One region of the Acidovorax sp. GW823-FHT05D11 genome, then DNA from elsewhere that is predicted to be linked to it. Evidence: predicted binding sites of a transcription regulator. Region 1 holds the regulator's gene; the other holds the start of a gene.
What was found. Region 1 encodes FNR, which switches genes on or off when oxygen is low (the NO sensors DNR and NnrR bind a similar motif). Its sites were predicted from a motif close to TTGATNNNNATCAA; they were not measured.
Positions count from the first base shown of each region.

Region 2: the regulator FNR is predicted to act here: its motif matches at 12,149-12,162, upstream of AC3RCE_RS01960 (hemerythrin domain-containing protein).

Region 1 is NZ_CM179502.1:2,053,710-2,069,527, forward strand. It holds gene ccoG (cytochrome c oxidase accessory protein CcoG) at 1-1,404, shown strand, start outside; gene AC3RCE_RS09425 (FixH family protein) at 1,477-1,758, shown strand; gene AC3RCE_RS09430 (hypothetical protein) at 1,810-2,103, shown strand; gene fnr (fumarate/nitrate reduction transcriptional regulator Fnr) at 2,169-2,891, opposite strand; gene hemN (oxygen-independent coproporphyrinogen III oxidase) at 3,078-4,460, shown strand; gene AC3RCE_RS09445 (sulfite exporter TauE/SafE family protein) at 4,466-5,224, shown strand; gene AC3RCE_RS09450 (cyclic di-GMP phosphodiesterase) at 5,435-6,733, shown strand; gene AC3RCE_RS09455 (sensor domain-containing protein) at 6,730-9,177, shown strand; gene AC3RCE_RS09460 (sulfite exporter TauE/SafE family protein) at 9,264-10,079, opposite strand; gene AC3RCE_RS09465 (cell division protein ZapA) at 10,460-10,825, opposite strand; gene AC3RCE_RS09470 (DUF904 domain-containing protein) at 10,822-11,046, opposite strand; cobalamin riboswitch at 11,083-11,320, shown strand; gene AC3RCE_RS09475 (TonB-dependent receptor domain-containing protein) at 11,405-13,282, shown strand; gene AC3RCE_RS09480 (cobyrinic acid a,c-diamide synthase CobB) at 13,425-14,783, shown strand; gene AC3RCE_RS09485 (bifunctional adenosylcobinamide kinase/adenosylcobinamide-phosphate guanylyltransferase) at 14,780-15,373, shown strand; gene AC3RCE_RS09490 (ABC transporter substrate-binding protein) at 15,378-15,818, shown strand, end outside.
Region 2 is NZ_CM179502.1:420,897-436,714, reverse strand. It holds gene AC3RCE_RS02025 (CopD family protein) at 1-162, opposite strand, end outside; gene hemB (porphobilinogen synthase) at 495-1,502, shown strand; gene AC3RCE_RS02015 (magnesium transporter CorA family protein) at 1,563-2,696, shown strand; gene AC3RCE_RS02010 (glutathione S-transferase family protein) at 2,720-3,373, opposite strand; gene AC3RCE_RS02005 (amidohydrolase family protein) at 3,438-4,346, opposite strand; gene AC3RCE_RS02000 (dienelactone hydrolase family protein) at 4,379-5,068, opposite strand; gene AC3RCE_RS01995 (SDR family oxidoreductase) at 5,240-5,995, shown strand; gene AC3RCE_RS01990 (MarC family protein) at 6,143-6,778, shown strand; gene creB (two-component system response regulator CreB) at 6,878-7,567, shown strand; gene creC (two-component system sensor histidine kinase CreC) at 7,641-9,101, shown strand; gene AC3RCE_RS01975 (phosphopantetheine adenylyltransferase) at 9,098-9,478, opposite strand; gene creD (cell envelope integrity protein CreD) at 9,651-11,093, shown strand; gene AC3RCE_RS01965 (hypothetical protein) at 11,090-11,413, shown strand; gene AC3RCE_RS01960 (hemerythrin domain-containing protein) at 11,554-12,081, opposite strand; gene AC3RCE_RS01955 (hypothetical protein) at 12,252-12,833, opposite strand; gene AC3RCE_RS01950 (CsbD family protein) at 12,903-13,121, opposite strand; gene AC3RCE_RS01945 (DUF1800 domain-containing protein) at 13,482-15,356, shown strand; gene AC3RCE_RS01940 (DUF1501 domain-containing protein) at 15,392-15,818, shown strand, end outside.

The DNA.
Region 1 (15,818 bases):
GCACCGGTTGCATCCGATGCCTCGTCCGAGGGCGAGATCGTCTCCTTGTACGAAGCGCAGAAGAAGATTTACCCGCGCTCCATCAGTGGCCTGTTCGCACGCTGGCGCTGGGGCATGGTGTTTCTCACGCAGCTGGTCTTTTACGGCCTTCCCTGGTTCGAGTGGGGGCAGCGCCAGATGGTGCTGTTCGACCTGGGGGCACGGCGGTTCTATATTTTCGGGCTGGTGCTCTATCCGCAGGACTTCATCTATCTCACGGGCCTGCTCATCATCTCGGCGCTGTCGCTTTTCCTGTTCACGGCCGTGGCGGGGCGGCTGTGGTGCGGTTTCGCCTGTCCCCAGACGGTCTACACCGAAATGTTCATGTGGATCGAGCACAAGATCGAAGGCGATCGCAGTGCCCGGTTGCGGCTGGACAACGGGCCCTGGAGCTTCGAGAAGATCCGCAAGAAGTTTCTCAAACAGGTGGTATGGATCACCGTGGCGCTGTGGACGGGGTTCACGTTCGTGGGCTATTTCGTGCCCATTCGTGAGCTCGGCGCGGAACTGCTGGCGCTGCAGGGCAACTGGCAGATATTCTGGGTGCTGTTCTACGGCTTTGCCACGTATGGCAATGCGGGCTACATGCGCGAGCAGGTGTGCAAGTACATGTGCCCCTACGCGCGCTTTCAGAGCGCGATGTTCGACCGGGACACCCTGATCGTGAGCTATGACGTGGAACGCGGCGAGCCGCGCGGCCCGCGCAACAAGACGATCGACCACAAGGCCAAGGGCCTGGGTGACTGCATTGACTGCACCCTGTGCGTGCAGGTGTGTCCCGTGGGCATCGATATCCGCAAGGGCCTGCAGTACGAGTGCATTGGCTGCGGACTGTGCGTGGATGCGTGCAACACGGTGATGGACAAGATGCACTACCCCCGGGGGCTGATCCGCTTTTCCACGCAGAACGGCGTGGCGCAGCGCTGGAGCCAGTCGCAGATCCTGCGGCGCGTCCTGCGGCCTCGCGTGCTGATCTACACCGCCGTGCTGGTGGCACTGTGCGTGGGCATGATGGCCAGCCTGGTCACCCGCACGCCGCTCAAGGTGGATGTGGTGCGCGACCGCGCGGCCCTGTCGCGCATCGTGGCGGGCGGCAAGCTGGAGAATATCTACCGCCTGCAGATCATGAACGCCACCGAAGGCCCCCAGCGCTACCGCATCGGCGCCCGCGGCCTGGACGGGCTGGAGGTGGCCTCTGAAGCCGAGGTGGACATTGGCCCCGCGGAGTCCCGGTGGGTGGCCGTGCGCCTGCAGATACCGTATGGCTCCGCGCCCCCGGGCTCCCATGCCGTGCAGTTCGATGTGCAGGCGGTGGGCGCTGCGGCCCATGTGACCGAGAAGTCCGTATTCCTGGTGCCCCGATGAGGCGACGTGCACCCCGGTGCACGGCCCCGGGGACGTTGTATGACCGAGAAGATTTTTGAGGAGCAAGCACCCATGCCATCCAATCCAGCCATCGGCTCCGCCCCCGCCACCGCTGCGCCCTGGTGGAAATTCGGCCACGTCTGGCTGATCATCGCCGGCCCTGCCATCGTCATCGTGGCGGGCTTTGTCACGCTGTGGCTGGCGATTTCGCGGCCAGACCCCGTGGTCGCCGAGGACTACTACCGCCAGGGCATCGAAATCAACAAGACGCTGGAGGCTCCGGAGAAGAGCCTGGCCCCGGCTATGAAGGGCCGCAACCACGCGGCGACACCGGTTCAGGACCAGCCACGCTGAAACCCCTGGCCGAGCAGCGGGTCTGCGCGGCCTTACCAGGAGACAACCCCGATGTGGACGCAACGCCTGATGTGGATTGCATGGCCCGCCTTTCTGATGGCGGGCGCGATGGAGATGCTGGTTTTTGCGATGGTGGACCCGCAGGACCTGCATTGGTTCGGGCAGCCGCTGGCCCTGTCGCGCCAGGGCGTCTACACGCTCGCGTTCTTTGCGTTCTGGGCCATCACCATGGCCTCCAGCGCGTTGACCACGCTGCTGGCAATGTCGCCCTTTGAACTCAACCGCTGCCCCGTGCCCGAAGGCGAGCGCCCTGATGATTGCCGAAAGACATCATCCTGCCCTTGAACAGCGCACCGGCCGGGCTCCGGTGGCAAGGCGTTGCCGGGACGGGCGGACCTGGCTCGCCTTGCTCAGTGGCAGGCGGACTGGTTGTTCACGATGCGCTTGAGCGCGTCGGTCTCGAGGATGCGGACATGGCGCTGCTTGACTTCGACAATGCCTTCTTCCACAAACTTGGAGAAGGTGCGGCTCACGGTCTCGAGCTTGAGGCCCAGGTAGCTGCCGATCTCCTCGCGCGTCATGCGCAGCACCAGCTCGGACTGCGAGAATCCGCGGGCGTGCAGGCGCTGCACCAGATTGAGCAGGAACGCTGCCAGGCGCTCCTCGGCACGCATGCTGCCCAGCAGCAGCATCACGCCGTGTTCGCGCACGATCTCGCGGCTCATGATCTTGTGCACGTGGTGCTGCAGCGCGGTGACCTCGCGGGACAGTTCCTCGATGCGGTCAAACGGCATGACGCAGACCTCGGCGTCTTCCAGGGCCACCGCATCGCAGGTGTGGTGGTCATTCACGATGCCGTCCAGGCCGATGATCTCGCCCGCCATCTGGAACCCCGTGACTTGGTCGCGTCCGTCCTCGGTGGCCACGCAGGTCTTGAAAAAGCCGGTGCGGATGGCATAAAGCGAGGTGAACGACTCACCATTGCGAAACAGCGTGCCGCCGCGCTTCACCTTGCGGCGAACTGCAACGACCTCGTCGATGCGGTGCAGTTGCTCTTCGCTCAGGCCCACCGGCATGCACAGCTCGCGCAGGTTGCAATTGGAACAGGCGACTTTGATGGTGAGCGGGTTCATAGGCACAGGGCGGAGTTAGGTTTCGAGCATACCGCCCGATGGCCGAAGAGGGAGTCTCTTGGAGGGCGGGCAGGCGACTGACATGCATCAAATTGTCGCTGTTCCGGCCACTCCATCACTTGATTCATGTCAAGGACATGGGGAGCAGCTTACGGCACAGTCAAGGTGTACGCAAGGATTCGCCCCATGACCGCTGTTTCGCCTGACCTGCTGCGCCGTTTTGACGTACCAGGCCCCCGCTATACCTCCTATCCGACGGCCGACCGGTTTGTGGAAGCCTTCGGCCAGGAGGACTACGCCCTCGCCCTCGAGCAGCGCCGCATGGGCACCCTGACCAAGGCGCTGCCCTTGTCCCTGTATGTGCACATCCCCTTTTGCGAGTCGCTGTGCTACTACTGCGCCTGCAACAAGATCATCACCAAGCACCACGACCGGGCTGAAGTCTATCTGCGCTATCTCAGCCGCGAGATCGATCTGCACACGGCGCACTGCGGCACGGGCCAGGTGGTGAGCCAGCTGCACCTGGGCGGCGGCACTCCCACCTTCCTGTCGGACGATGGCTTGCGGGAACTCATGGCGATGCTCCAGCGCAGCTTCACCCTGGCGCCGGGCGGGGAGTACTCGATCGAGGTGGACCCCCGTACCGTCAATGCCGACCGGCTTGCCGTGCTCGCGGAGCTTGGATTCAACCGGCTGAGTTTTGGCGTGCAGGATTTTGACCCCGAGGTCCAGAAGGCGGTGCACCGCATCCAGCCCGCCGAACAGGTGTTTTCGCTGGTGGAATCCGCGCGCTCGCTCGGCTTCGAATCGATCAATGTGGACCTGATCTACGGGTTGCCGCGCCAGACGCCGGAGTCGTTCGACCGTACGCTGGCGCAGGTGGTTCAGTTGCGGCCTGATCGCATTGCGCTGTATGCCTATGCCCACCTGCCGGAGCGGTTCAAGCCCCAGCGCCGCATCCTCTCCGCCGAACTGCCCGCAGCCTCCGGCAAGGTGTCGATGCTCTCCCGTTCGCTCGACGCGTTCATGGGCGCCGGCTATGTGTATGTGGGGATGGACCACTTCGCGCTGCCGGAGGACTCGCTGGCCGTCGCCAAGCGGCAGGGCCGCCTGCACCGTAACTTCCAGGGCTACAGCACCCAGCCCGACTGCGACCTGATCGGCCTGGGCGTGTCGGCCATTGGCAGGGTCGGCGCCACCTACAGCCAGAACGCCAAGACCCTGGATGAGTACTACGACCTGCTGAACCAGGGGCGTCTGCCCGTGGTGCGTGGCTTGGCCCTGACGCGGGACGACCTCGTGCGCCGCGCCGTCATCATGTCCTTGATGTGCCAGGGAGAACTGCTGTTCGAGCCCATGGAACAGGCCTGGCTTCTCGATTTTCGGCACTATTTCTCCGCCGAACTGGCGCAACTCGACACCATGGCCGAGCAGGGGCTGGTCAAGGTGAGGCCCGACGGTGTCGAGGTCACGGCCATGGGCTGGTTCTTCGTGCGCGGCATCGCCATGGTTTTCGACCGATATCTGCAGGCAGACCGCAACCGCGCGCGTTTTTCACGCATCATCTGAATCCCATGCTTGCAACGGTTGCCTCGACTGCCTTGTTGATGGGGCTCGTTGGCGGGTCCCATTGCCTGGCCATGTGCTCGGCACCTTGTGGCGCCGTGGTGGGGCAGGGGAGCGCGGGCTGCGCATCCGCCCCGGGCGCCGGGGCGCCGGCGGAGGGGGCTCCCCCGAAGGTGCAGGCGGTGCGGTGGGCACCGCGCGGTGGCGTGGCCCGGCGGGCCGTGGCCTTTCATGCGGGCCGCCTGACGGGATATGCGCTGGCGGGCGGGCTGGCCGCCCTGGCCATGGACAGCCTGGCGTGGCTCACTCAGCAGACCATGGCACTGCGCCCGGCGTGGACCTTGATGCACGTCGCGGTGATGGCGTGGGGGCTGATGCTGATGGTCCAGGCGCGGCAGCCGCTCTGGGTGGAGCAGGCGGGCCGTGGCGTGTGGGAGCGCGTGAGGCCTCTGGTCCGTGCACCGGGGGGCATTCTTGCCGCGGGGTTTCTCTGGGCGCTGATGCCCTGTGGCTTGCTGTATTCGGCGCTGCTGGTGGCTGCCTTGAGCGGAGGGCCCCTGGAGGGCGCATTGTCCATGGCGCTTTTTGGCATTGGCAGCGGCGTCTGGCTGGTCGGCGGGCCCTGGGCCTGGACGCGGTTGCGGGCCCGGCTCAACACCGTGCGCGCGGACTGGGGGACGCGCGCCGCCGGTGGCCTGCTCTGCGCGGTGGCAAGCTGGGCACTGTGGATGGACCTCGTCTACAAACCCTCGCTGTGGTGCCGCTAGCGTGCATTCGCGCCGCGGCGGCCTGAGGGCGCGGCGGTCTCGGTAACCCACATCCCCATGAGGGGGATTGCCCCGCCCCGCGCCTTCGGGCAGGCAAGTGTTGCCGTGCCGCCGCGGCGCGGGTGGGCTCCTTCGACAAGGCCTTCGAACTGGCGATAATCTGTGTAACTATTGGTGGCATTCACGTCTCCATGTTTCGCGCGCCCCGAAGTGAACTCCTCCATCCTCATCGATATCAGCCAACTGCGCGTCGGCATGTACATCCAGCTCGATGTGGGCTGGATGCACCATCCGTTCCCGGTGAGCAGTTTCCGGGTGGCATCGGCGGACCAGATCGCGACGTTGCGGGAACTGGGGCTCACCGAGGTGCGATACGTCCCCAAGAAAAGCGATCCGGAGCAAAGAGAGCTGGTTCCGGCCGCCTGGAGCGTGCCGGAGATGACGGTGCCCTCGGCCCAGGGACCGGATGCCCCCGGCGCCACGGCCACCGTGGACCCGGAGGCGCAGCGCCGGCGCGAATTGCTGGAGGCGCAGAACCGCACCTTGGCGGCCTGCAACCAGCGGTTCGGAGAGGCCACCCGGCAGTACCAGGCACTCGAACGCGTTGCGTCCGAGCACCCGGACCAGGCCCGCACCAAGGGCGATGCGCTGGTGGCTGGCTGCGTGTCGGAACTCCTCGAGAACGGTGACTCCGTCATCCGGTTGCTGTCGGAGGGCGTTGGCGAGCGCAATGCCCTGCACCCCATCAACGTGATGGTGATCTCCCTGCTGCTGGGCCGTGCCCTGGGCATGAAGAGCTCCGAGCTGCATGATCTCGGCATCGCGGCCCTGATCCATGACCTGGGCAAGCTCAAGCTGCCGCCGAACCTGCGCCAGCCCACACCCTCGATGATCCCCATGGAGCGAACGCGCTACGAGTCCCACGTGGGCGAGTCCGTGGCATTCGCCACGCGCATGGGGCTGCCCGAAGCGGTGCTGACGGCCATTGCGCGGCATCACGAAATGGCCGACGGCAGCGGGTTCCCCCTGCGGCTGTCGGGGCCTGACCTGGGACGGGCGGGGCAGGTGCTGGCGCTGGTCAACCGGTACGACCGCATGTGCAACCCGGCCAACGGCGTGGATGCGCTCACGCCCCACGAGGCGTTGTCCGTCATCTTCGCGCAGCTCAAGGCGCGCTTCGATTCCGTGGTTCTGGGGGCATTCATCCGCATGATGGGGGTGTACCCGCCGGGCTCCATTGTCCAGTTGGTCAATGACCGCTATGCGATCGTTGCCTCGGTCAACTCGTCGCGGCCCCTGCGGCCCAAGGTCATCGTGCACGATTCCCGTGTGCCCAAGGACGAAGCACCGATCCTGGACCTGGAAACGGTGCCCGAGCTGGGCATCCGGCGCAGCCTCAAGCCCGCGCAGCTGCCGCGCGATGCGCTGGGCTATCTCTCTCCCCGTCAGCGCATCTGTTACTTTTTCGAGCGTGCGGTCAGTCCCGGCAATGAAGAGGCAGGTTCGTGAGGGTTTCGCAATCCCACGGCTGGCTTGACGCGCTGCAGGAAGCCGTCTGGCTTGTCGATGAGGCCAGCCTGCTCATCCTGCACGCGAATGCCGCCGCGCAGCGGCTGGTAGGGACCCCCGTGTCCGCCATGGTCGGTGCATCGGTGCTTGGCCTGGCCACCACGCCGCAGGACCAGGCGTTCTGGGGGGAGCCGGCCGAGGTGGTGGCGGGCGGCATCCATTCCCACACCCGTCTTCTGCGTGCGGATGGCACGCTGGTGCCCGTGGACCGGCAGGTAAGCCGCGTGCCCTGGGGGGCGGCGGGCGGCGATACGGTGTACATGCTGACCATGCTGGACCGCAGTGCCCAGGAGGCCACCGAGCGCGAACTGGAAACCCTGCTGTCCGAACTGCGCGCAACCCTGGACTCCGCGGCCGACGGCATGCTCGTCTGCAGCCTTGATGGCCGGGTGCGGGCGTTCAATCAGCGCCTTGCACAGCTGTGGAACATTCCGCGCGACCTGCTCCTTGAGCGTGACGACGGGGCGGTGTATGCCCACATGGCCACGCAGGTGAACGATGCGGCGGCCTATTCGGAGCGCCTGGCCGCGATTGCGCGCGAGCCGATGCAGGAGAGCACCGACATCCTGGTGCTGCGCAACGGCGCGGTGCTGGAGCTGCGCACGGTCCCCCAGTTCAGCCAGGGGCGGCCGGTGGGGCGTGTGTACTCGTTCCGGGACATCACCCGGCAGACCGAGATACAAGCCAGCCTGCGCCTTGCCGCCAGGGTGTTCGAATCCAGCCTGGACGCGATCTTCATCGCCGACAGCCAGCACCGGGTCCTGCGCATGAACCCGGGATGCGAGCGCCTCGTGGGCCCGTCGGCCAAGTCGTTCGAGGGCAACACGGCGGCCTCCCTCTTTGGCGGCGGCCCCGATGCGGCGTTCATGGAACAGGTGCTGCAAGGTTGGTCCAGCGAAGGCTTCTGGGAAGGCGAACTGTGGCTTCCCCGGGACAACGGGACCTATTGCGCGGTGCAGCTGTCGTGGGTGGCGTTGCGCGACGACGAGGGGCGGCTGGTGCAGAGCATCGGCTTCATGCGCGACCTGACGCTGCAGCATGCGGCCCAGAAGCGCATCGAAGAGCTGGCGTACAGCGATGTGCTCACAGGGCTGCCCAACCGGCTGCTTCTGTCGCAGCGGGTGGACACGGCCATCCAGGGCGCCCGCCAGAGCGACACCGGTTTCGCGATCCTGTTCCTGGACCTCGACCGTTTCAAGATCATCAATGACTCGCTGGGCCATCCCTTTGGCGACCGGGTGCTGCAGCTGGTGGCCGAGCGATTGCAGGCCTGCCTGCGCCAGACGGACATGCTGTGCCGGCTGGGCGGGGATGAGTTCGTCATCTATCTGCACGGTGGGGATGCCGTGGTGGCCGAGAGCGTAGCGCGCCGCATCCTGGACGACATGCTCAAGCCCTTCATGCTCGACGGCATGGGTTTCTCCATCCAGTGCAGCATCGGCATGGCGCTGTACCCGCAGGACGGGGCCACGCTGGACGACCTCATCAAGCAGGCCGATACCGCCATGTACCGCGTCAAGGAGCGCGGCCGGGGCAGCTATGGCTTCTACCAGCCGCAAATGAACGCCAACCTGCTGTCGCGCATGCAGATGGAGCATGCGATGCGCCAGGCGCTGGGGCTGGACCGCATGGCGGTGCACTACCAGCCGCAGGTCAACATGGCCACGGGGCGCATCACGGGCGCCGAGGCCCTGATCCGCTGGACCGACCCTGAATTCGGCGCGGTCTCGCCCGGGCAGTTCATCCCCCTCGCGGAGGAGTCCGGCTACATCGTCACGCTGGGTGCCTGGGTCATGGAGCAGGCCGTGCGCGAGGCGGCGGTGTGGATGCACAGCGGCATGCCCATCATGATCTCGGTGAACGTGTCCGCGCTGGAGTTTCGCCAGCCCGATTTCGTGGACCGGATCACGCGCCTGCTGGCGGTGCACCAGCTGCCGCCCACGCTGCTGGAGCTGGAGCTGACCGAAACCATCCTGCTGCAGGATGCGCAGGAGATGGAGCAGCGCCTGCGCGTGCTGGCCGGCCTGGGCATTGGCCTCGCCATCGATGATTTCGGCACGGGCTATTCCAGCCTGGCGTACCTGAAGAAGCTGCCGATCCACAAGCTCAAGATCGACCAGTCGTTCGTGCGCGGGCTGCCCGACGACGATGGCGACCGGGCCATCGTGAGCGCGATCATCAGCATGGGGCGCGCCATGCATGTGGAGGTGGTGGCGGAGGGCGTGGAAACCGAAACCCAGCAGGCGGTGCTGCTTCAGATGCAATGTGACCACTACCAGGGTTTTCTGTGCGCGCCCGGGCTTCCTGCCCACGAGTTTCGTGCCCTGCTGGGCAAGCCGCTGCCCTTGAAGGCGCAGGGCCGGCGCAATTCCGTCCAGACCTAGGCGCGCGAGGCCAAGGGCTTCGCACCACCGCCTTGGCCACCATCTCCGCTGCCCTTGCGCCGTGACCCCACGGCAGAGCCTCAGGATCAGGAGGCCGCGATGCCCTTCCAGAGCATGTAGGCCGCCAGGCCGAAGAGCAGGGATGCGAACACGCGCTTGAGTTGCTTGACCGGCAGGCTGTGCGCCGCCCTGGCGCCCAGGGGCGCGGTGAGCACGCTGCAGGTCGCGATCACCGCCAGGGCGGGAAGCCAGATGTAGCCCAGCGATGCCGGGGGCAATCCGCTCACGTTCTGGCCGCCAATCACGTAGCCCACCACGTTGGCGAGGGCGATGGGAAAGCCGAGCGCGGCGCTGGTGGCCACGGCATTGTGGATGGGCACGTTGCACCACGTCATGAACGGCACGCTCACGAAGCCGCCGCCGGCACCCACCAGCCCCGACAGGAACCCGATCACGCCGCCCGCCGCCACCTGCCCCGCGCCGGCAGGCATCTGGCGCGAGGGGGCGGGCTTCTTGTCCAGGAACATCTGAGAGGCCGAAAAACTCACGAACAGCGCGAAGAAGATCGCCAGGAACGAGCCCTTGAGGAGCGCGAACACGCCCAGGCTGGCGATGAATCCACCGAGCACGATGCCGGGCGCCAGGCGCTTGACGATGTCCCAGCGCACTGCGCCACGCTGGTGGTGCGCGCGCACGCTGGAGATCGAGGTGAACATGATCGTCGCCATGGAGGTCGCGATGGCCATCTTCACCGCGAGGTCCGGTGCCACCTTCTGGGCACCCAGGATGTACGTCATGAACGGCACCAGCAGCATGCCGCCGCCGATGCCGAGCAGGCCGGCCAGAAAGCCGGTTGCCAGGCCCAGTACACCGAGTTCAACGATCAGGAGAGGATCCAGCATGGGGCAAAAAGGGAGAAGGGGAGGGAAGAGCGGGCGGGGAGGGGCGCCCGGTCGGCCGTTCAGCGGGAAGGTGAGGCGGCGGCGACAGCGGCATGGGGAAGGAAGAAGGTGTCTGCGATTGCCACCGGACTCTCATCCTGAACCGGGGGTTCAGGTGGGCGAGGGCAGCCAAGCGTTGGGTTCATCTGACGCGAGATGATCACGCTCACCGGGCAATGTACCAAGCCCGAGCTCGTTGAGCATTGGTTCAAGGAAATATAAAGCCCGACAGCATCGCAGACAGCCTGATTGTAGGCGCTGGCGGAGTCCGACGCCGGCGCCAGGACATGTAAAGACCGCAGGGCGGCGCGCCGGGTTCAGAGGTGCCGGGGGGCGCCGCGTCAGAGCAGGCGCCCGTCCTCGCCCAATGCCTCGTCGAGCCGCTGGACCAGGACCTTGAGGTGGTCCTCGTCCCGCTCGGGCAGGGGCAAGGCGGCCTGTGCTCCGGGCTGTGCCGCAGGCGGCGGGGAGGACTTGGCAGCCGCGCCCGCCGCCAGGTCGGCCGCCTCGCGGTCCGCAATCTCGAAAGCCAGGTTCAGCGCGGCCAGCACCGCGATGCGTTCACGGGCGCGCACCTTGCCGGCGTCGCGGATGCGGGTCATGGCCGTGTCGACGCGTTCAACGGCATCCAGCAAGCGGCTTTCATGCCCCTCGGGGCAGGTCAGCAGGTAGCTTTGCTGCAGGATCTGCACCTCGATTTGCTTCATTCGGATTCTTTCGTGACAGGGGCCGCCGCGGGCAGCCGCTCCAGCAGCGCGTCAACCCGGGCGCGGGCCGCGCTCAGGCGCGATTTGAGCGAATCCCGCTCCTGCGCGAGGGCGGCCACCTGATCGGCGAGCAGCGCGTTGGTGCGTTGCAGTTCCGCGTGCCTCAGCAGCAGGCGTTCGACGCGCTCGGCGATCTGGTCGGTGGTGGACGGTGTTGCCATACAGCTGTCGATTGTAGGGTTGGCGGTTGTAAACGGTCGTAAAATCCCGTTGTTGGTGCTCGCGGTGTGGTTCACATGCCGCAGTTCAACGGGAAGCAGGGAGGTGCCGCCAACCATGGTGCGCCCAGCCTGCGCTGCCCCCGCAACGGTCAGCGGACGAATCGTTCCGATTCCCCCTTCATACACATGCCACTGGGTGCCTTGAACAAGCCCCTGGGAAGGCTTTGAAGGGTGTTCCGCCAGCCCGGATACCGGCCAACACGGTGGTTGCACGCGCCCGATCAGGGTGCGCGCAGCCGTATCACCCATTTGCTGGCGGGGAGGCCGGCGCGGGTTTTGTTTGTTGACGATGTTCCCCATGAAAATCCGTACCTCTCGTGCGCGCCTTGCTGCGCCGCTGTGCCTGCGTCCCGCGCTGGTGACGCTGGCCGTTGTGGGCGCCTGCTCCGTGCAGGCCCAGCAGGCCGATGCCGGCGGCCCCGTGCTGCTGGCGCAGAACCTGCGCGCGCCCTCGCTGACCGAAACCGTGGTCACCGCCACGCGCACGCCCCAGCCCTTGTCCGACCTGGTGGCCGATGTGACCGTCCTGGATCGCGAGACCATCGAAACCAGTGGCGCCACCGGCCTGGCCGACGTGCTCGCCCGTGTCCCCGGCATCGAGTTCTCGCGCAACGGCGGCCCCGGCACGACCACGGGCGTGTTCCTGCGCGGCGCTGAGTCGCGCTTCACGGCCGTGTACATCGACGGCGTGCGCATCGATTCCCAATCCACCGGCGGCGCGGCATGGGAGTCGATCCCGCTGGCGCAGATCGACCGCATCGAAGTGCTGCGCGGCCCGGCGGGCGCGGTCTATGGCTCCGACGCCATGGGTGGGGTGGTGCAGATCTTCACCAAGCGCGGCGAAAACGGCACCGCGCCCTATGTGGGCGTGGGGTTCGGCAGCCACGGCACGCGCAAGATCGAAGCCGGTGTGAGCGGTGCCAGCGGCACGATCGACTACGCGCTGGGCATTGCACGCGAGGAAAGCAAGGGCTTCAACGCGCGCACCGTCGCCACGCAGAACCCCGACCGCGACGGGTATGAAAGCACCTCTGCCAACGCGCGGGTGGGCCTGCAGGTCAACGCCATGCACCGGCTGGAAGGCACGCTGCTGGTCAACGACCTCGACAGCGGCTACGACAGCGGCCTGGGCAAGGATGACCGCAACAAGCACAGGCTGCATGCCCTGGGCCTGAACTGGCAGGCGCAATGGACCCCGCAGTACAAGACGCGCCTGCAGCTGACCGATTCGCGCGACAGGTACGAAACCAAGCCCTCGGTGTACCTGAGCGATACCCACCTGCGCGGCTACCTGTTCCAGAATGAATGGCGCGAGGGTGCGCACCTGCTGACCGCCGCGCTGGAGCGCCGCGAAGACAACCTGGAAAACAAGCCCATCGACCGCAAGCGCTCGCAGGACGCCGTTGCGCTGGGCTATGGCTACAGCGCGGGCGGCCATACGGTGCAGGCCAATGTGCGGCACGACGCGGACAGCGAGTTCGGCGGCAAGGGCACGGGCAGCCTGGCCTACGGCTACGCCTTTGCACCCCAGTGGCGCGCGACGGCATCGGTGGGCACGGCCTTCCGGGCCCCCACGCTGTACCACCGCTTCAGCGAGTACGGCACGGGGTCGCTCAATCCCGAGAGCAGCCGCAATGTCGAGGTGGGCCTGCGCTGGGCCGAGGGCAGCAGCAGCTTCTCCGCCACCGCCTACCGCAACCGGGTGCAGGATCTGATCACGTTCGGGGCCGCAGGGCCTTGTCCGTCGGATTTCGGCTGCTACGTGAACACCGCGCGGGCCGAGTACAAGGGAGTGACGCTGGCGGGTTCGTACCGCCTCGGCGGCGTGCAGCTGCGCGGCTCGCTCGATCTGCAGAACCCGCGCGACCTGGCCACGGGCAAGCTGCTGGCCCGCCGCTCCAAGCGCCACGGCACACTGGGAGCCGACACGCAACTCGTTGGCTGGACGGTGGGCGCCGAGGTGCAGGCCTCTGGCCGCCGCTTCGACAACGCCGCCAACACCACGGTGCTGGGCGGCTACACGCTGGTCAGCCTGTATGCCAGCACGCGGGTTGCTCGCGATTTCACCCTGGTGGCGCGCGTGGACAACCTGGCCGACAAGCACTATGAGCTGGCCCGCACCTACGCCACCGCGGGCCGCACCGCCTACGTCGGCGTGAAGTGGGCCCCGCAGTGAAGCACCCCCTGAGGCGCTGCGCGCCTTCCCCCCACGGGGGGATGCCACCCGGGGCCTGGCGGAGCCAGTTCCACGGTGGCACTGGCTTCGTGCGTGCCAGTTTCATCGGCATGCCGGGAATGTGTCCCACAGGGTTGCTGAAATGACCAGGTGCCCCGCGCTGCTGATCGCCGCCCCGGCCTCCGGGCAGGGCAAGACCACCGTCACCGCCGCCCTGGCGCGCCTGCATGCGCGCCAGGGGCGGCGGGTGCGGGTGTTCAAGTGCGGCCCGGATTTTCTGGACCCGCACTGGCACCAGCTGGCCAGCGGAGCGCCGGTGCACCAGCTCGACCTGTGGATGAACGGCGAGGCGGACTGTGCCCAGCGCCTGCACGACGCCGCCCGGGCGTCGGACCTGGTCCTGATCGAAGGCGTGATGGGGCTGTTTGACGGCACCCCCAGCGCGGCCGACCTGGCCCGGCACTTTGGTGTGCCCGTGCTGGCCGTGGTCGATGCCTCGGCCATGGCGGGCACCTTTGGCGCGCTGGCCTATGGCCTTCGCCACTACCGGCCGGGTCTGCCCTGGGCCGGTGTGCTGGCCAACCGCGTGGGCAGTGCCCGCCATGCCGACATGCTGCAGGGTGGCTTGCACGACGCCGACGACTGGATGGGAGCGCTGATGCGGGTGCAGTCTGGCACTGCGCCCGCTGCGGGCAAGGCCGGTGCGGCGCTGCTGCCCGAACGCCACCTGGGTCTGGTCGCGGCGCATGAGCTGCCCGACAGTCTGCAGCGTCTGGACGCCGCCGCCGATGCCCTGGCGGCCACGCCCCTGGGCCAGATGACGCTGGAGGACCTGCAGCGCTGGGCCGTGGAGTTTCCGGCTCCCGCAGTGGCAGACACGGTGCCGCCGCTGCTGGCGGGCCGCACCGTGGCCGTGGGGCGCGACGCGGCGTTCTGCTTCATCTACGCCGCCAATGTGCAGTGCCTTGAAAAGATGGGCGCGCGTGTGGTGTTCTTCTCGCCCCTGCACGATGCCGCGCTGCCCGACTGCGATGCCGTGTGGCTGCCCGGCGGCTACCCCGAGCTGCACACAGCGCAGATCGCCGCCAACACCGGCATGCAGGCCAGCCTGCGCGCCCATGGGGCCGCAGGCAAACCCCTGTGGGCCGAGTGCGGCGGCATGATGACGCTGTTTGAATCCATCACGCTGGCCGACGGCAGCACGGCCCCGCTGTGGAGTCTGCTGCCCGGCCGCGTGACCATGCAAAAACGCCTGGCGGCGCTCGGGCCGCAGCAACTGGCGGTGGCGGGGCACACCCTGCGCGGCCACACCTTCCACTACTCGACCAGCGACAGCAGCGCCCCCGTGGTGGCCCGCACGGCCCGCCCCCATGAAGCGGTTGCGCCGGATGCGGGCGAGGCGCTGTACCAGCAGGGCAGCCTCCACGCCAGCTACTTCCATGCGTGGTTTCCGTCCAGCCCCGAGGCCGTGGCGCATCTGCTGGGAGGCGTCTCGGCATGACTCCCACCCCGCACCCCATCACCAGCGAACTCATCCTGGGTGGCCAGAAAAGCGGCAAGTCCCGCCGCGCCGAGTTGCTGGCGCGCGACTGGCTGGCGCAGTCCAGCGACCACCGCGCCGTGCTCATCGCCACGGGGCAAGCCTGGGACGACGAGATGCGCGAGCGCATCGCCCGCCACCAGCGGGACCGCGCCGAGCGCGTGCCGGGTCTGCGGACCGTGGAAGAGCCGCACGATGTGGCCGCTGCCGTGGTGTTGCACAGCACGCCGCAGACCCTGGTGGTGGTGGACTGCCTCACGCTGTGGCTCACCCACTGGACCATGCCCATGGGCTGCGAAGACATGGATTTGAAGCAAAAACAGGCTCTGGCTCTGGATTGGCAAGCGCAAGCAGCTATGTTTTTGATAGCGGTTCGGAAATCCCCCGGCCCCGTTGTTCTGGTGGGCAACGAAATTGGCCTGGGGGTCATCCCGATGGGGCGCGAGGTGCGCGCCTTCGTGGATGCGCTGGGCACGCTGAACCAGCGGGTGGCGCAGGTGTGCCCGCGCGTCACGCTGATGGCCGCCGGGCTGCCATTGACCTTGAAATGAAACTATGAAACCAACCCCCGTGCGCCGCATCCTGTGGGTGATCGCCATCCTGTTGCTGCTGGGCCTGCTCATGGCCGGGCTGGCGCGGGCGCAGCCCGTGCAGATCACCGACGACAAGGGCCGCAAGATCGCGTTGCCCCGCCCGCCCGAGCGCATCGTGAGCCTGCTGCCCTCGCTGACCGAAAGCGTGTGCGAGCTGGAGCAGTGCCACCGGCTCGTGGGGGTGGACCGCTATTCCAACTGGCCCGAGGCCGTGGTTGGCAAGCTGCCCAAGATGGGAGGCGGCATAGATCCCAGCATCGAGGCCATCGTCGCGCTCAAGCCGGACCTGGTGCTCATGTCCGTCAGCTCGCGCGCCAGCGACCGGCTGGAGGCGCTGGGCCTCACCGTCGTGCAGCTGGAGCCCAAGACCCATGCCGACGTGCGCCGCGTGCTGGGCACCGTG
Region 2 (15,818 bases), 1.6 Mb from region 1:
GGTGAAGCGCAGCAGCTTCCTGGCCATGAGCAGCAGGCGGTCACGCTCCGCGGCCGAGCCCGGCGCCACCATCGCCAGATTGACGAAGATGCGCGGCAGGTAGAAAAGGCCGGCAAACCAGCTGGCCACGAAGACGATGTGAAAGGCTTTGACCCAGAGCATGGGGGCAGTTTAAGGGCCCGCACCATGCCGCCGGGGCCACGCCAAAAAAAAGCCCGGCAAATCCGCCGGGCCGGGAAAGCCTGTTTTGCATCGCTGCAATCCAAGGCCCCGCTCAGGGAGGGAAAGCGGGGGGCAGCAAGCCGCCCGGCGCCAATTTAGCACCGGGCAAGAGGTGTTACAAGCGGCATTTCCAGGGCGCGGCGCTGCGGCGCCAGCGTTTGGCAACGGGCGCTCCGCCATGCCAGTGCACCCGTGGATCCGGCTTTGCCGGTCCACCGGGTGCGTCCCCCTCTGGGGGAAGCCGCGCAGCGGCTCAGGAGGATAATCTTCACATGCATCTCCAAAGCCCCGCCCCCTTCCCCCAGAACCGCCCGCGCCGCCTGCGCCGCGATGCCTTCACCCGCAATCTGGTGCGTGAGAACGCCGTCACGCCGCACGACCTGATCTACCCCGTGTTCGTGCACGAGGGCCAGGGCCGCAGCGAGGCCGTGACCTCCATGCCCGGCGTGGACCGCCTGAGCCTGGACCTGCTGCTGCCCGTGGCCGAGGACTGCGTGCAGCTGGGCATTCCGGTGCTGGCGCTGTTCCCGGCCATCGACCCGGCGCTCAAGACACCCGACGGCAAGGAGGCGCTCAACCCCGACGGCCTGATCCCGCGCGTGGTGCGCGCCCTGAAGAAGGAATTCCCCGGCCTGGGCGTGATGACCGACGTGGCGCTGGACCCGTACACCAGCCACGGCCAGGACGGCGTGCTCGACGACACCGGCTACATCATCAACGACGACACGGTGGAGATCCTCACCGGCCAGGCGCTCACGCACGCCGAGGCGGGCGTGGACATCGTCGCGCCCAGCGACATGATGGACGGGCGCATCGGCGCCATCCGCGAGGCGCTGGAGGTGCAGGGCCACATCCACACCCGCATCATGGCCTACAGCGCCAAGTACGCCAGCGCCTTCTACGGCCCCTTCCGCGACGCGGTGGGCACGCGCGGCGCCTTGGGCAAGGCCGACAAGAACGTCTACCAGATGGACCCCGGCAACAGCGACGAGGCCCTGCGCGAGGTGGCCATCGACATCGCCGAGGGCGCCGACATGGTGATGGTCAAGCCCGGCATGCCCTACCTGGACATCGTGCGCCGCGTGAAGGACGAATTCAATGTGCCCACGTTCGCCTACCAGGTGAGCGGCGAGTACGCCATGATCAAGGCCGCCGCCGCCAATGGCTGGCTGGACCACGACGCGGTGATGATGGAGTCGCTGCTGGCCTTCAAGCGCGCGGGCGCCGACGGCGTGCTGACCTACTTTGCGCGCGATGCCGCGCGCTTGCTCCGAAAATAAGAGCTGCTAGCGCTTGATGGACAAGCGCCAGAAGCACTTTTTATTGCTACCCGGGGTCGCATGCGCATTTTTCACATCCACAGCGGCAGCGTGCAGGAGCTGGCCGAGCTGCCCACGCAGATGCCTGCCCAGGGCTTTGTCTGGATCGCCTGCGCGCGCCCGGCCTTCCAGGCGCGGCTGGCCGAGATCCAGGCGAGCCTGCAGACCCTGGTGGGGCTGCAGCTGGTGGACCTGCATGTCTCCGACCTGCTGAACGCGCAGCTTCCCTCGCATTACGACTACACCTCCCAGTACGACCTGCTCGTGTTCCGCCGGCTGGCCACCGCGCAGGGCGGCGGCCCGGAGGCCGAGGCGGGGCAGCCCGGCGACGCCGCCTCCCCGCTCAGGCGGGCCGGCCCGCCGGTGCTGCGCCGCATCGACACCAGCCCCGTGGGCTTCGCGGTGTTCGACCAGCTGCTGCTGACGGTGCACCCCACGGACTGCGCCGTGCGCGATGCATATGCCGCGCGCCTGCTGGCCGCCACGCCCGCCCCCGCGAGCGAGGGCCGCAGCAGCCCCGTGCCCGGGGCGCGCCGGCCCACCAGCCCGGCCGACCTGATGCTGCGCGTGGTCAACCTCATGGTGGACGGCTACCTGGACCTGCGCCGCGAACTCACGCGCCAGCTGGACCACTGGCAGACCGAACTGCTCAAGCCCCGCGCCCGCTACGTGAACTGGAGCTCGCTGCTCGAGGCGCGGCTGGCGCTGCACAAGCTCGATGAAATCTGCGAGGACCAGCGCACCGCCGTGCAGGACTGGATCGACGCCCTCGAAACCTGGGCCCTGCCCGACACCCCCGCCGGCCTGCGCGAGCTGGACCTGCTCAAGGTGCGCAGCCGCGACGTGCTGGAGCACATCGAGCGCGTGGTGCACCACGTACGGCGGCTGGAGCAGAGCACGGAGACCGCCGTGCAGATGCACTTTTCCGTGCAGAGCAACCGCACCAACGACATCATGCGCACCCTCACGGCGCTCACCGCCGTGTTCCTGCCGCTGAACCTCATCGCCGGCATCTTCGGCATGAATTTCGAGTTCATTCCGCTGATCCACAAGGCCAACGGCTTCTGGTGGGCGATGGGCTCGATGGCGTTCATCGCCGTGGCGCTGGTGCTGGTGTTCTGGCGCAAGCGCTATCTGGCGCGCACGAGCAGGTAGGGGAGCGCGCCTGCCCGCCGCCGTCAGACGAAGGGTTCGGCCAGCGCCTCGTTGAACAGCACCCGCTGCACGGCGGGGCGCTCCAGCATGCGCCGCAGGTACGGCCCCAGGTGGGGACGGCTGCGGGCCGGCGCGGTGCGCTGGAAGTTGCGGGTCCAGCGGCACAGCGTGAACATGTAGGCGTCGAGCGCGCTGTAGCCCGCGCCCAGGAACCACGGGCCGCCGTGGCGGGCCAGCTCGGCGTCCAGCTGCGCCAGCAGGCCGTCGATGCGCAGCTCCGCGTGGCGCTGCAGCTCCAGCATACCGGCCTCATGGCCCTCGTCCACCCAGCGGTGGGGATAGAAGTACACGATGAGCGTCGCCTGCAGCGTGTTGGTGAGCCACATCAGCCACTTGTAGAACTGCGCGCGCTGCGCCGTGCCCAGCGCGGGCGCCAGGGCCGCGGCGGGGTGGGTGTCGCACAGGTGCAGGGTGATGGCGGCCGTCTCGTAGAGCACCAGGTCCCCGTCGGTGAGCACGGGCACCAGCCCGTTGGGGTTGAGCCGCAGATAGGCGGGCGCCTGGTGGGCGCGCTGGCCGATGTCCACGGGCACGCGCGCGTAGGGCGTGCCCAGCTCTTCAAGCAGGATGTGCGGCACCATGGCGGCGCTGCTGGGGGCGTGGTGAAGCTCGAGCATGGTGTTGTGCGGGGGGACCGGTGGCCTGAAAAAGAGGAGGATGCGCGGACCGCGCGGGGATCGATCAGGGCCGCGCCACGCCGAACAGGCCGGCGCCGTTGTCCCACGCGACCTTGCGCGCCACATCGGCGGGCAGGCCGCCCAGCCAGGTGCGGTAGCCCTGCATGAGGCTTTCATAGTGCTGCCAGCGCTGGTTCACCCAGGTGTCGGAGCCCACGACAAAACGCGTGGGGTACTTGAGCAGCAGCGCGCGCCACGCGGGGCACAGCTGGTCGTCGTCGCACACCAGGCCCGGCCGGTACGAGAGTTCGCCCACGAGGCCGGGGTAGCGCGCGAGCAGCGCGTCCACCCGCTCGGCCGGCGCGCCGCCGATGCCCGTGTGCGCCCAGATCAGGCGCAGCTTGCGCCCTTGCGTGGGGGTGTGCGCCATGAGCTTGTCGATGGCCACGTCGTCCACATGGGCCAGCACCACCAGGTCGCGCTCCTCGGCCAGCGCCATGAGCTTCCTGGCCACCGGGCCGTCGGCATTGGCGCTGTCGTACAGGTGGAACTCGCCGATGCCCCGGTACGGCCCGGCCGCCGTGCCGCGCGCCAGCTCGGCCTGCACCATGGCGTAGATGCTCTCGTCGGCGAACCAGCCTGTGTAGTCGGCGCGGCTGCGGTACAGCCGCACGAAGGGCACCACGGCGACGCCGGCCTCGCGCGTCTCGCGCAGGCCGGCCAGCGTGAGCGAGCCGGTGTTGGGCCGGGAGTTGGCCACGATGGCCCGCACGCCGCTTTTGTGCATGCGGCCCAGCACGTCGGCCGGCGGGTGCGGGCCGTTCTTGCCGTCCCACGCCTCTTCGTTGTAGTGCAGGTGGGCGTCGAACAGCGGCCCGGGATAGTCGGCCGCATGAGGCTGGACCCCGAACGCTATCAAACCGATAGCTACCAGCGCCTTACCAGCAAGCGCCAGATGCCAAAAAGGCTTCATACTCTGAAGCGGGGCGGCCATGGTGCCGCCCCTCAGGCGAGATGTTTGTCGAAGAACGCCAGCGTGCGGTCGCGCGCGGCCATGGCCGAAGGCTCGTCGTAGCTGCCGCGCTGGTCGCAGTTGAAGCCGTGGTCGGCGTCGTAGATGTGGACCTCGACCTCGGGATGGGCACGGGCAAATGCCTGCACGGTGTCGAGCGGGATGTAGTGGTCGCGCTGGCCGAAGTGCGCCAGCACCGGCACCTGCGGGTGGCGCGCTGCTTCGTCGGCAGAGGTCATGCCGCCGCCGTAATAAGGCACGGCCGCCGACAGCCCGCTCAGCGTGCAGGCCGCGCGCCAGGTCAACAGGCCGCCCCAGCAAAAGCCTACGATGCCGACCTTGCGGCCGCTTTGCTGCGCGGCGTAGTCGATGGCGGCCTGGATGTCGGGCATCACGCCTGGCGCGGGCAAGGCCTCGACCGCGGCCTTCAGACCCATGCCGGCCTTCATGTCGTCGCCGGTGTAGCCCATGTCCACATCCTGCTGCACGCGGTGAAACGTCGATGGTGCGACGGCCAGGTAGCCGCGCGCGGCAAACCGGTCGGCCACCGCGCGGATGTGCGAGTTCACGCCAAAAATTTCCTGCAGCACCACAATCGCACCGCGCGGCGCCGCATCGGGCTGCGCCACCCAGGCGGGCACGGCGAGACCATCGCTTGATGTCAGATTGACGAATTGACCCATGGTATTGACTCCTTGCTGCGTTGATGGACTGATGTGTGACTCGGGGGCATGCGGCCAGCGCGGGTGCCGGGGCTCCCCCACGCGCCGGTCCCGGCGCCCGCTGAACGCGCCATTCTGGCCGCTGAGCGGACCTCTGTTCAAATGCGGGCCATTTTCAGAGGAGTCCTTGCAGTGACCCACACCCACAAAGTAGCACTGATCACCGGAGGGTCGCGCGGCATCGGCGCGGCCACCGCCCGGCTGGCGGCGCGCCAGGGCTGGGCCGTGGCCGTCAACTACGCCCGCGACGCGCGCGCCGCCGAGGCCGTGGTCGCCGCCATCGCCACCCAGGGCGGCCGCGCCCTGGCGGTGCAGGCCGACGTGGCCGACGAGGCGCAGGTGATGGCCATGTTCCGCACGGTGGACGCGCAGCTGGGCCGCCTCTCGGCCCTGGTGAACAACCCCGGCGTGGTGGATGTGCCCGCGCGGGTGGAGGCGATGGGCGTGGCGCGCCTCAAGCGCATGTTCGACATCAACGTGATCGGCAGCTTCGTCTGCGCGCGCGAGGCCGTGCTGCGCATGGGCACGCGCCACGGCGGGGCCGGCGGCAGCATCGTCAACGTGTCCAGCGCCGCCGCGCGGCTGGGGGCGGCGGGCCAGTACGTGGACTACGCTGCCGCCAAGGGCGCGATCGACACCATGACCCTGGGGCTGGCGCGCGAGGTGGCCGCCGACGGCATCCGCGTGAACGCCGTGCGCCCCGGCCTGATCGAGACCGACATCCACGCCAGCGGCGGCCTGCCCGACCGCGTGCGCGACCTCTCGCACCAGGTGCCCATGCTGCGCGGCGGCACGGCCGAGGAGGTGGCCGAGGCCATCGTGTGGCTGATGTCGCCCGCCGCCAGCTACACCACCGCCACGCTGATGGACGTCTCGGGCGGGCGCTAGAGCGCTGCGGTGCAGCATGCGCGGGCGCCAAACCGCGCCAAAAACACCGCATACTCGCGCACAGCAGCCCGGCGGCGGCGCCTGTGCGCTGCCTTGCCGGGCCCAGCCCGATCCACCGCCCTGCCCCCTGCCTCCCGGAGCGCCCTGATGGACCTCAAACCCCTGATCACCCTGCTGGCCATCGTCAACCCGCTGGCCATCGTTCCCTTTTTCATCCACTACACGCAGGGTTTCTCGTACCCCCAGCGGCGGCGCACCATCCAGGTGGCGAGCTTCAGCGTGTTCTGCGTGATCGCCGCCTGCGCCCTGCTGGGCCTGCAGATCCTGGACTTCTTCAACATCTCGCTGCAGAGCTTCCAGGTGGGCGGGGGCATGCTGCTGCTCATCAGCGCGATGAACATGCTCAACGCCCAGCCCGCCGAGGCCAAGCCCAGCACCAACGAATACGAGGAAGGCGCCGAGAAGGCCGCCGCGGGCAGCAGCATCGCCGTGGTGCCCCTGACCATCCCGCTGCTCACCGGGCCGGCCAGCATGTCCACCGTGGTGATCTACGCCGACCGCGCGCAGACCTTCTGGCAGCATGCCGCCCTGGTGGGCTACGGCGTGGTGATCGCCCTGGCCACGGCCGTGTGCTTCGCGCTGGCCGACCCGATCGCGCGCGTGCTGGGCAAGACCGGCATCAACGTGATGACCCGGCTGATGGGCCTGATCCTGGCCGCGCTGGCCGTGGAAGTGATGGCCGACGGGCTGGGCAAGCTCTTTCCCATCCTCATCTCCCGCTGAGATGGAGCACCCCCTGAATCGCCTTCGGCGGCCTTCCCGGCCGCGACCGTGCCAGTTTCGTATGCCGCGGGTGTCTCGCAGCACGAGGGGCGACTAGGCATGTCTGCAAGGCTTCTGCTGCTGGAGGACGACCCCGCCATCGCCCGCACCGTGGCGTACGCGCTGGAACGCGACGGGCTGTCCGTGACGCACAGCCTGCTGGTGCACGACGCGCGCCAGCAGATGCTCTCGCACCGCTTTGACCTCCTGGTGCTGGACGTGGGCCTGCCCGACGGCAGCGGGCTCGACCTGCTGCGCGATGTGCGCGGCGCCCCGCAGACCGCGGCCGTTCCCGTGCTCATGCTCAGCGCCCATGGCGAGGAGATCGACCGCGTGCTGGGCCTGGAGCTGGGCGCCGACGACTACCTGGCCAAGCCCTTCAGCCCGCGCGAGCTGGCGGCCCGCGTGAAGGCCCTGCTGCGGCGCGCGGGCACCCGCCTCGCCGCGGCGCCCACCGCCACGGCCAGCCTGTTCCATGACGACGAGGCCGGGCAGCGCATCAGCCTGCACGGCCAGCCCCTGCCGCTGACGCGGCGCGAATACCGCCTCCTGTCGTGCCTGCTGCGCGGCGCGGGCCGCATCCACTCGCGCGACGCGCTGCTGGCCGCCGCCTGGGGCGACGACAGCGACAGCACCGACCGCACGGTGGACACGCACATCAAGACCCTGCGCGCCAAGCTGCGCGAAGTGGACCCGGCGCGCGAGTACATCAGCACGCACCGCGGCATGGGCTACTGCCTTGACGTCTGAAACCAAATGGGCCACTGGCGCTTGCCCATCAAGCGCTGACAGATATTGTTCTTGAAGCAGACCCCACAGATCCATGCGCCTCGGCATCCGCCTGCTCTTTGCGTTTTTCCTCATCAACGGCATCGCCGCGTTCTTCGTGCTGCGCGTGTTCATGGCCGAGATCAAGCCCAGCGTGCGCGAGGTGATGGAGGACATGATGGTGGACACGGCCAACATCCTGGCCGAGCTGGCCAGCGAGGACCTGGCGGCCGGCCGGCTGTCCGACGGCACGGGCCAGCACAGCCCGTTCGCGCAGCACGTGCGCCGCTATGCGAGCCGGCCCATCGACGCCGCGATCTGGGGTTTCTCCAAGCAGTCGCTGGACTACCGCATCTACGTGACCGACACCACGGGGCGCGTGCTGTTCGACTCCGAAAACCGCGCCATTGGCGCTGACTATTCGCGGTGGCGCGACGTGGCCCGCACGCTGCGCGGCGAGTACGGCGCGCGCTCCACGCGCGACGTGGAGGGCGACGACACCAGCGGCGTGATGCACGTGGCGGCCCCCATCTACGTGAACAATGAGATCGCCGGCGTGCTGACCGTGGCCAAGCCCACGCGCACCGTGCAGCGCTTCATCGACCGCGCCGAGCGCAAGGTGTTCATGGGCGGGCTGCTGCTGCTGGCGCTCTCGGCCGCCGTGGGCGTGGCCGTGACGCTGTGGATGGTGTGGAACGTGCGCCGCCTGCGCGACTACGCCCTGAGCGTGCAGGGGCCGGCCGACGGCGAACACCGCGACCCCGACACCCCGCCCATGGCGGCCCTGGCCGTGCCCCAGGTGCCCGGCGAGCTGGGCGACCTGGCCCGCGCCATGGACCGCATGCGCGCCCGGCTGGAAGGGCGCGACTACATCGAGGGCTACGTGCGCGCCCTCACGCACGAGCTCAAGAGCCCCGTGGCCGCCATCCGGGGCGCGGGCGAACTCCTGCAGGACGACCTGCCCGCCGCGGACCGCGCCGAATTCGCCACCCAGGTGGTGCAGCAAAGCGAGCGCCTGCAGCGCATCATCGACCGGCTGCTGGAACTGTCCAAGCTGGAGCAACGCCAGCACGCCGAAGGCCGCGCGCCCGTGGCCCTGCACGATTGCGCCCGCGCCGCCATCGGCCAGACCCGCGCGCGCGCGGCTCAGCGCGGCATCACGCTCGCGCTGGCCGGCACGGGAAGCAGCGGCCCCTGGGAAGCCGAACTGGTGACGCTGGCGCTCACCAACCTGCTGGACAACGCCATCGACTTTGCCCCGCAGGGCAGCACCGTGCAGGTGGAGCTGGAAGGCAGCTGCGTGGCCGTGCAGGACAGCGGCCCGGGCGTGCCCGACTACGCGCTGCCGCGCCTGGGCGAGCGCTTCTTCACCACGGCGCGCCCGGGGGGCGAGCGCAGCGGCTCGGGCCTGGGCCTGGCCATCGTGCGGCGCGTCATGGCGCTGCACGGGGGGCAGCTGGTGGTGCGCAACACCGCACCGGGGCTGCGCGCCACGCTGGACTTTGCCGCGGCCTAGCTCCGCTGGCGCAGGTGCACGGCCACCCCCGCCACCAGCAGGGCCAGCGCCACCGCATCCACCCGCACGACCACGGCCAGCGGGGCGCCCAGGCCGCTGCCCCGCTGCAGCCACGCCAGGAGCAGAAAGGACACCACGCTCACCAGCCCCGCCACCAGGGCCAGCCGATGGAGTCCGGGGCGCATGGCGGCATACCCCATGAAGGCGGCCAGCAGCCCGAACAGGACGGCCCGGTGCCGCAGCAGCAGCTCCAGCCCCGCATCCGGCACCGGGGTGCCGTACAGCTGCGCCAGCCTGCCCGCCCCCAGCACCCCCACCACGGGCAGGGCGTGGACCACCGCCACCACCCCCAGAATCACCGCGACCACATGGCGCATGCCAGCCCCTTTGTTGTGAAGCGGTGGTTGTAGGCGCAAGGGGCGCGGCCGTCGATGACCTGGCAGGTCATGGCGGCGCGGCACCAGACTTCACACTGGCCTCACAAACTTCATAGCGCCCTCACACCGGCCCACAACACTGCCTCCACAACATTCACTTGTGGAGGACCTCTTGTTCAAGCACCCCCTGTTCACCAAACTGGCCGCGCTCGCGGCCGTCACCCTGCTGCTGCTCCTTGGCCTGGGCATGATCGACAACGTGGTGCGCGACCGCCAGCGCTACCGCAGCCTCACCGCGCAGAGCGTGGCCGACAGCCTGGCCGGGCCGCAGACGCTGATGGGCCCCATGATCCACAGCGCCTGTGTGGAGACCTGGGACGTGGAAACCGGCAAGGGCGACGAGCGCCGCATGGTGGAGCAGCGCCGCGAGTTCCTGCTCACGGCCATGCCCGAGCAGCTCAAGCTGAGCACGGGCGCGGCGATGGAGGAGCGCGCGCGCGGCCTGCACAAGGTGAACACCTACAACCTCAAGGCCCACGTCACGGCGCAGTGGGGGTCGCTGGCCAGCCTCGAGCCGCAAAGCACCATGAAGAACTCGCGCATGCACTGCGGCGCGCCCATCGCGATGATGGCCGTGGGCGACGCGCGCGGCATCCGCACGGCGCAGCTCACGCTGGCGGACCAGGCCCTGGCCCTCAAGCCCGGCACCTTCCACCCCACCTACAGCCGGGGCCTGCACGCCGTGCTGCCCGAATCGGTGCGCGGCAAGGCCGATGGCCTGACCGCCACGCTGGACCTGGAACTGGTGGGCACCGAGCGCCTGGCCATCGTGCCCCTGGGGGGCAGCACCGAGGTGGTGATGACCAGCAGCTGGCCGCACCCCTCGTTCGCGGGGCGCTTCCTGCCATCGGAGCGGGAAGTCAAGAAGACCGGCTTCTCGGCGCAATGGCGACTGTCGTCGCTGGCCACCACGGCGCAGGCCGATGTCGCCCACGGCAAGCGCATCTGCCTGGGGGGCGCGGACGACGGCGCCCGCGGCGACGACGCGCCCTCCGGCGCCACGCCGGGCGACTGCGCGGACAGCTTCAGCGTGGCCTTCGTCGACCCGGTGAACCCCTACTCCCTCTCCGACCGCGCCACCAAGTACGGCGTGCTGTTCATCGCACTCACCTTCGTGGCCGTGGGCCTGTTTGAGCTGATGAAAAAACTGCGCGTGCACCCCGTGCAGTACCTGCTGGTGGGCAGCGCGCTGTGCAGCTTCTTCCTGCTGCTCGTGAGCCTGTCGGAGCACCTGCCGTTCGGCGCCTCCTACGCCGTGGCGGCGACCGCCTGCGTGCTGCTGCTGGCCTACTACGCCAGCCACATGCTGGGCAGCCTGGCGCGTGGCATTCCCCTGGGGGCCGGCATCGCGCTGCTGTATGGCCTGCTGTACCTGCTGCTGCAGCTGGAGCAGACGGCGCTGGTCGTCGGTGCCATCGCGCTCTTCCTGGTGCTGGCGGCCGTGATGGTGCTCACGCGCAAGGTGAACTGGTACGGGCTGTCGCAAGGCGGCGCGCCAAGCCGCCCCACCCCGCCCGCCGCCCGCCCCACCGCACCCCGCGCGGAGGCCGCATGAGAACGCACACCGCGCCGACAGCCTGGGCGCAGCACCTGGCGGACCCGGCGGCATGCACCGGCGCACCCGTGCCCACGCTGACCCCGGCGGAAGCCGAGCGCGTGCAGCGCCACCGCGATCAGCTGACGGCGGCCCTGCGGGCGCAGGACCGGGCGGCGCTGCTCAGCGCCAAGCAGCACGTGCTGGAAGCTGCCTACCACCCGTGCGGCGCCCCCGATGCGGCCTGCGACCCCACCGACTCCCCCGCCTTGCGCAGGGCGCTGCGCGACCTGTCATGGCGCATGGCGGGCCTGCTGCTGCCGCGCAGCCCGCGGCACTGAGTGCCCGGCGCCGGGTTTTTGATGAAAATAGCCGCCATCGCTTGATTGGCAAGCGCTGGCCGCTATAAAAACAGAAGCACATTACCCACCCCGGCCATTGCGGCTGGCCGGGCCTGGCGCACCGGCAGGTGGGAGAAAGGTCAGGCCACCGCTTCCCGCGGTGCGCAGGCGGCGGCGGGCGATGGAGCCCCGGCGTCCTCCGAGCAGGTCGCACCGCCGCATCCGTGGATCAGCTCGCCCGGCAGCGCCCCGGGGGCGTGCACCACGCCCGAGACGGGGTCGAATCCCACGCGGCGCAAGTGCAGGGCCAGCGCGGCATCCATGCTCTGCGCATGCTGCGGAAACCACAGGGCCAGTTCGCTGGCCATCACGCGCAGCACCGCGAGGTCGCCCTGCTGCGCACGCGCGGTGCCTTCACGCATCACCTGCAGCACCACCCGGTGCTGCATGCTGTGGCAGTTGCCCGATGCGAAGCGCGTGGAGGCCATCCAGGCGTCCTCCTGCGCGAAATGGTGGTCGGTGTGCTCCACCAGCGCCTGCCAGGCAGCCAGCAGGCGCGCGTCGTCCGCGCCATCGACGGCGGCCAGCAGGTCGACGAACTCACGGTGGGTGTCGTCCATCAGGGCCAGGTCCAGGGCCAGGGCGTCGGACCATTCGAGTTGAGCCATGCAAATCCCCTTGTGCACCAGGTCAAAGACAGGGGAGCGAGGTTAGTTTTTCGCGGCGGCCCGCATATTGATGCAGGTCAGGGTTCCGCCCCAAGGCCGCGGCCATCCCATGAAAAAAGCCCCGCACGGGGCGGGGCTCCTGGGTGGGCGCGGGCCGGGGCCCTGCGCGCTCAGCTCTTGCCGTACATGCGCTTCATGTCATCCACGCACTTGGACTTCAGGTCGCCGGACATCGCGTCGCAGCGCTCCTTGGCGGCCTTGTAGGCGGCATCGTTCTTTTCGGCGTTGGCATCCTTGCGGGCCTCGGCCACCGCCGCGTTCTTCTCGGCGGCGTTGTCCGCGGGCTTGGCCTGGGTCTCGGCCACCTTGGCATCTTCCTTGGCCTTCACGCGGGCTGCCTTCGCATCCTTCTCGCACACGTCCTTGTCATTGCCCTTGAGGTCGTCGCACTTTTCCTTGGCGACGCCGTAGGCCGCATCCGCCCGCGCGTCGGCGACCTTGCGGGTGGCCTTGGGGCTGGGCTTGTGCTGCGCGTCGAGCTCGGCCTTGGCCACGTCCTCGGCGCCCTTGGCCTCCTTCACACAGATGTCCTTGGCGTTGCCTTGCAGGCCATCGCACTTTTGCTTGCTGGCCTTGTAGTCGGCGGAAATGCGTTCCTTGCCAGCCTTGTATTCGGCGTCCGTCAGCGCGAAGGCGGAAGTGGCCAGCAGGCCGGCTGCGACAGAAGCCATCAGGGTGCGGGTGAATTTCATGGGTTTCTCCTCGATCGGTAATGGATAGAAATAGGAAGGGAGGGGCCGGGAAACGAAGGGGCCGTGGCCTCAGTCGTTGAAGCGGAAATCGGGGTGGCGGGCCTGCCAGTCGCTGAGCTGCTTCTCGGCCGCGTCGCGGGCGATGCCCTGGCGTTCCTGCAGCTTGCCCAGGAACTGTTCGCGCTTGCCATCGATGACGTCGAAATCGTCATTCGTGAGCTTGCCCCACTGCTCGATCATTTTTCCCTTGAACTGCTTCCAGTTGCCCTTGACGGTGTCTTCATTCATGGCGTGCATCCTCGAAAAGATTTCGCGTCAGCCATCCACCCGGAATGCGTGGAACAGGTGCGTGATGCGATGGGATTGACTCTAGAAATGATTCGCTGCGGGGACCGTAGGCCATGCCACGCAGCACGCGTCAGCACAGGACTACGGCGGCTGAAGGACAGGGCGCGGCGGCGAGGGCGGCGCCCCTCGCCAGCGGCCAACAAAGTGTTGCAATTTGCCATCACTGCTCCACTGTTACGCGCGGCCCCTTCCCAGCAAGCTGTTTCGTTTGGTAACGCTTGTGTTTCCACGCCGCAACGGCATGTGGTGAAGTCCTGAAATGCGCTGGTTTTGAACGCGCACCTTCACCCCCCACGATCCATGCACACCACCTCCGAGGCGCCTCCCGCAACGCAGACTGCGGGCGAGGCACAAGACAGCCCGCGCCACCCCGCGCCGACCGCCGTTTCTTCCCAAGACACGAAGAACCCCCTTCCCCTGCTGGCCGGGCTGGCCGCATCCGCGGCGCTGGCGGCCTGCGGCGGTGGCGGAGGTGGCGGGGAAGAAGGCACGACAGCCAGCCCGGGCGCCGGTTCCGCGCTGCCCGGCGCAACCCACACGGCGCCGCTGACGGACGCGGAGGCCGCGCGCTTCCTGCTGCAGGCCCAGTTCTCCGCCTCCACCGCGGACATCGCCGCCCTGCGCTCCACCACCTACGCCAGCTGGCTGGAGAGCCAGTTCAGCGCCCCCCCGTCGCTGAGCGGCTGGGACTGGCTGAACCAGCGCGGCTACGCCGACGTCAACAAGGACACGGCCTACTACGACAACACCTACCCGGGCGACTACATGATCTGGCACCAGCTCCTGCAGTCCAGCGACGGGGTGCGCAAGCGGGTGGCGCTCGCGCTGTCGGAGATCTGCGTGGTGTCGCTCTCGGGCCTGGACCTGAGCTGGCGCAGCCATGCCCTCGCGTGGTACTGGGACCAGCTGGTGGCCAACGCGTTCGGCAACTACCGCAACCTGCTGCAGGACGTGACGCTCAACGCGGCCATGGGCTACTACCTCAATACGCGCGGCAACCAGAAGGAAAACGCCGCCACCGGCCGCCAGCCCGACGAGAACTACGCGCGCGAGGTGATGCAGCTCATGTCGATCGGCCTGGTGCTGCTCAACCCCGATGGCACGCCCCAGCGCGACAGCGCGGGCAAGCCCATCGACAGCTACACGCAAAGCGACGTGACCAACCTGGCGCGCGTGTTCACCGGCTACGACTACGACCAGTCGCAGAACACGCCGACCACCGTGCCGGGAACCACGCGCGTCGTGCCCGGCACCACCTTCGCGCGCCTGCCGATGGCGCTCACCGAGTCGCGCCATTCCACGCTGGCGGCCTCCTTCCTGGGCACCACCATCCCGGCCGGCACGCCGGGCGCGGCGGCCCTCAAGACGGCGCTGGACACCCTGTTCAACCACCCCAACGTGGGCCCGTTCATCGGCAAGCAGCTCATCCAGCGGCTGGTCACCAGCAACCCCTCGCCCGCCTACGTGGCGCGCGTGACCGCCGCCTTCAACAACAACGGTGCCGGCGTGCGCGGCGACATGCGCGCGGTGGTCCGCGCCATCCTGCTCGACGACGAGGCGCGCGCGCCCGCCGGCCTCGCCCAGCCCGGGTTTGGCAAGCTGCGCGAGCCCATGCTGCGCTTTGTCCAGTGGGGCCGCACCTTCGGGCTGGAGTCGGCCCAGGGCAGCTGGAAGATCGGCAACTTCAGCGACCCGGGCTCGCGGCTGGGGCAAAGCCCGCTGCGCTCGCCCTCGGTGTTCAACTTCTTTCGGCCCGGCTACATCCCGCCGTCCACCGCGCTGGCGGCCAATGGCGCGGTGGCGCCAGAGTTCCAGCTGGTCAACGAAAGCAGCGTGGGCGGCTACCTCAACTTCATGCAGGGCGTGATCCGCAACGGCATCTTCGTGAACGCGCCGGAGCTGCCCCACAACGCCAGCACCGCCAACAACGGCTTCGACCTGAAGGCCAGCTACGCGCAGGAACTGGCGCTGGTCGCCGACGCGGACGCGCTCGTCGCGCGCATCAACCTGCTCATGTGCGCGGGCCAGCTCTCGGCCGGCACCGTCAAGCTCATCACCGATGCGCTCAAGGCCACCAACGTCACCGCGGCCAGCGCGGACAACGTCCGGCGCGACCGCGTGGCGGCCGCCGTCTTCCTGGTCATGGCCTCGGCCGAGTACCTCATCCAGAAATAAGCAACAAGCCCGGACCGCACCCGAGAAGCCACGCCATGCACCTGCTTCAACCCGAACTCCACACCCGCCGCGCGTTCCTGCGCCGCTCCACCCAGCTGGGCCTGGCGGGCACGGCCCTGCCCTTCGCGATGAACCTCGCCGCGATGGGCGAGGCAGCCGCCTTCGCGGCCAACGACTACAAGGCCCTGGTCTGCGTGTTCCTCTATGGCGGCAACGACTACGCCAACACCGTGGTCACCTACGACGACGCCAGCCACGGCCGCTACAGCGCCATCCGCGGCAGCATCGCGCTGCCCAAGGCCTCGCTCACGCCCACGCTGCTCAACCCCTCCACGCCGCTGCCCGACGGGCGCCAATACGCGCTGCACCCCGCCATGACCGGGCTGGCGGGCCTGTTCAACAGCGGCAAGGCCGCCGTGCAGCTGAACGTCGGCCCGCTGGTCGTGCCCCTGACGCGCGCGC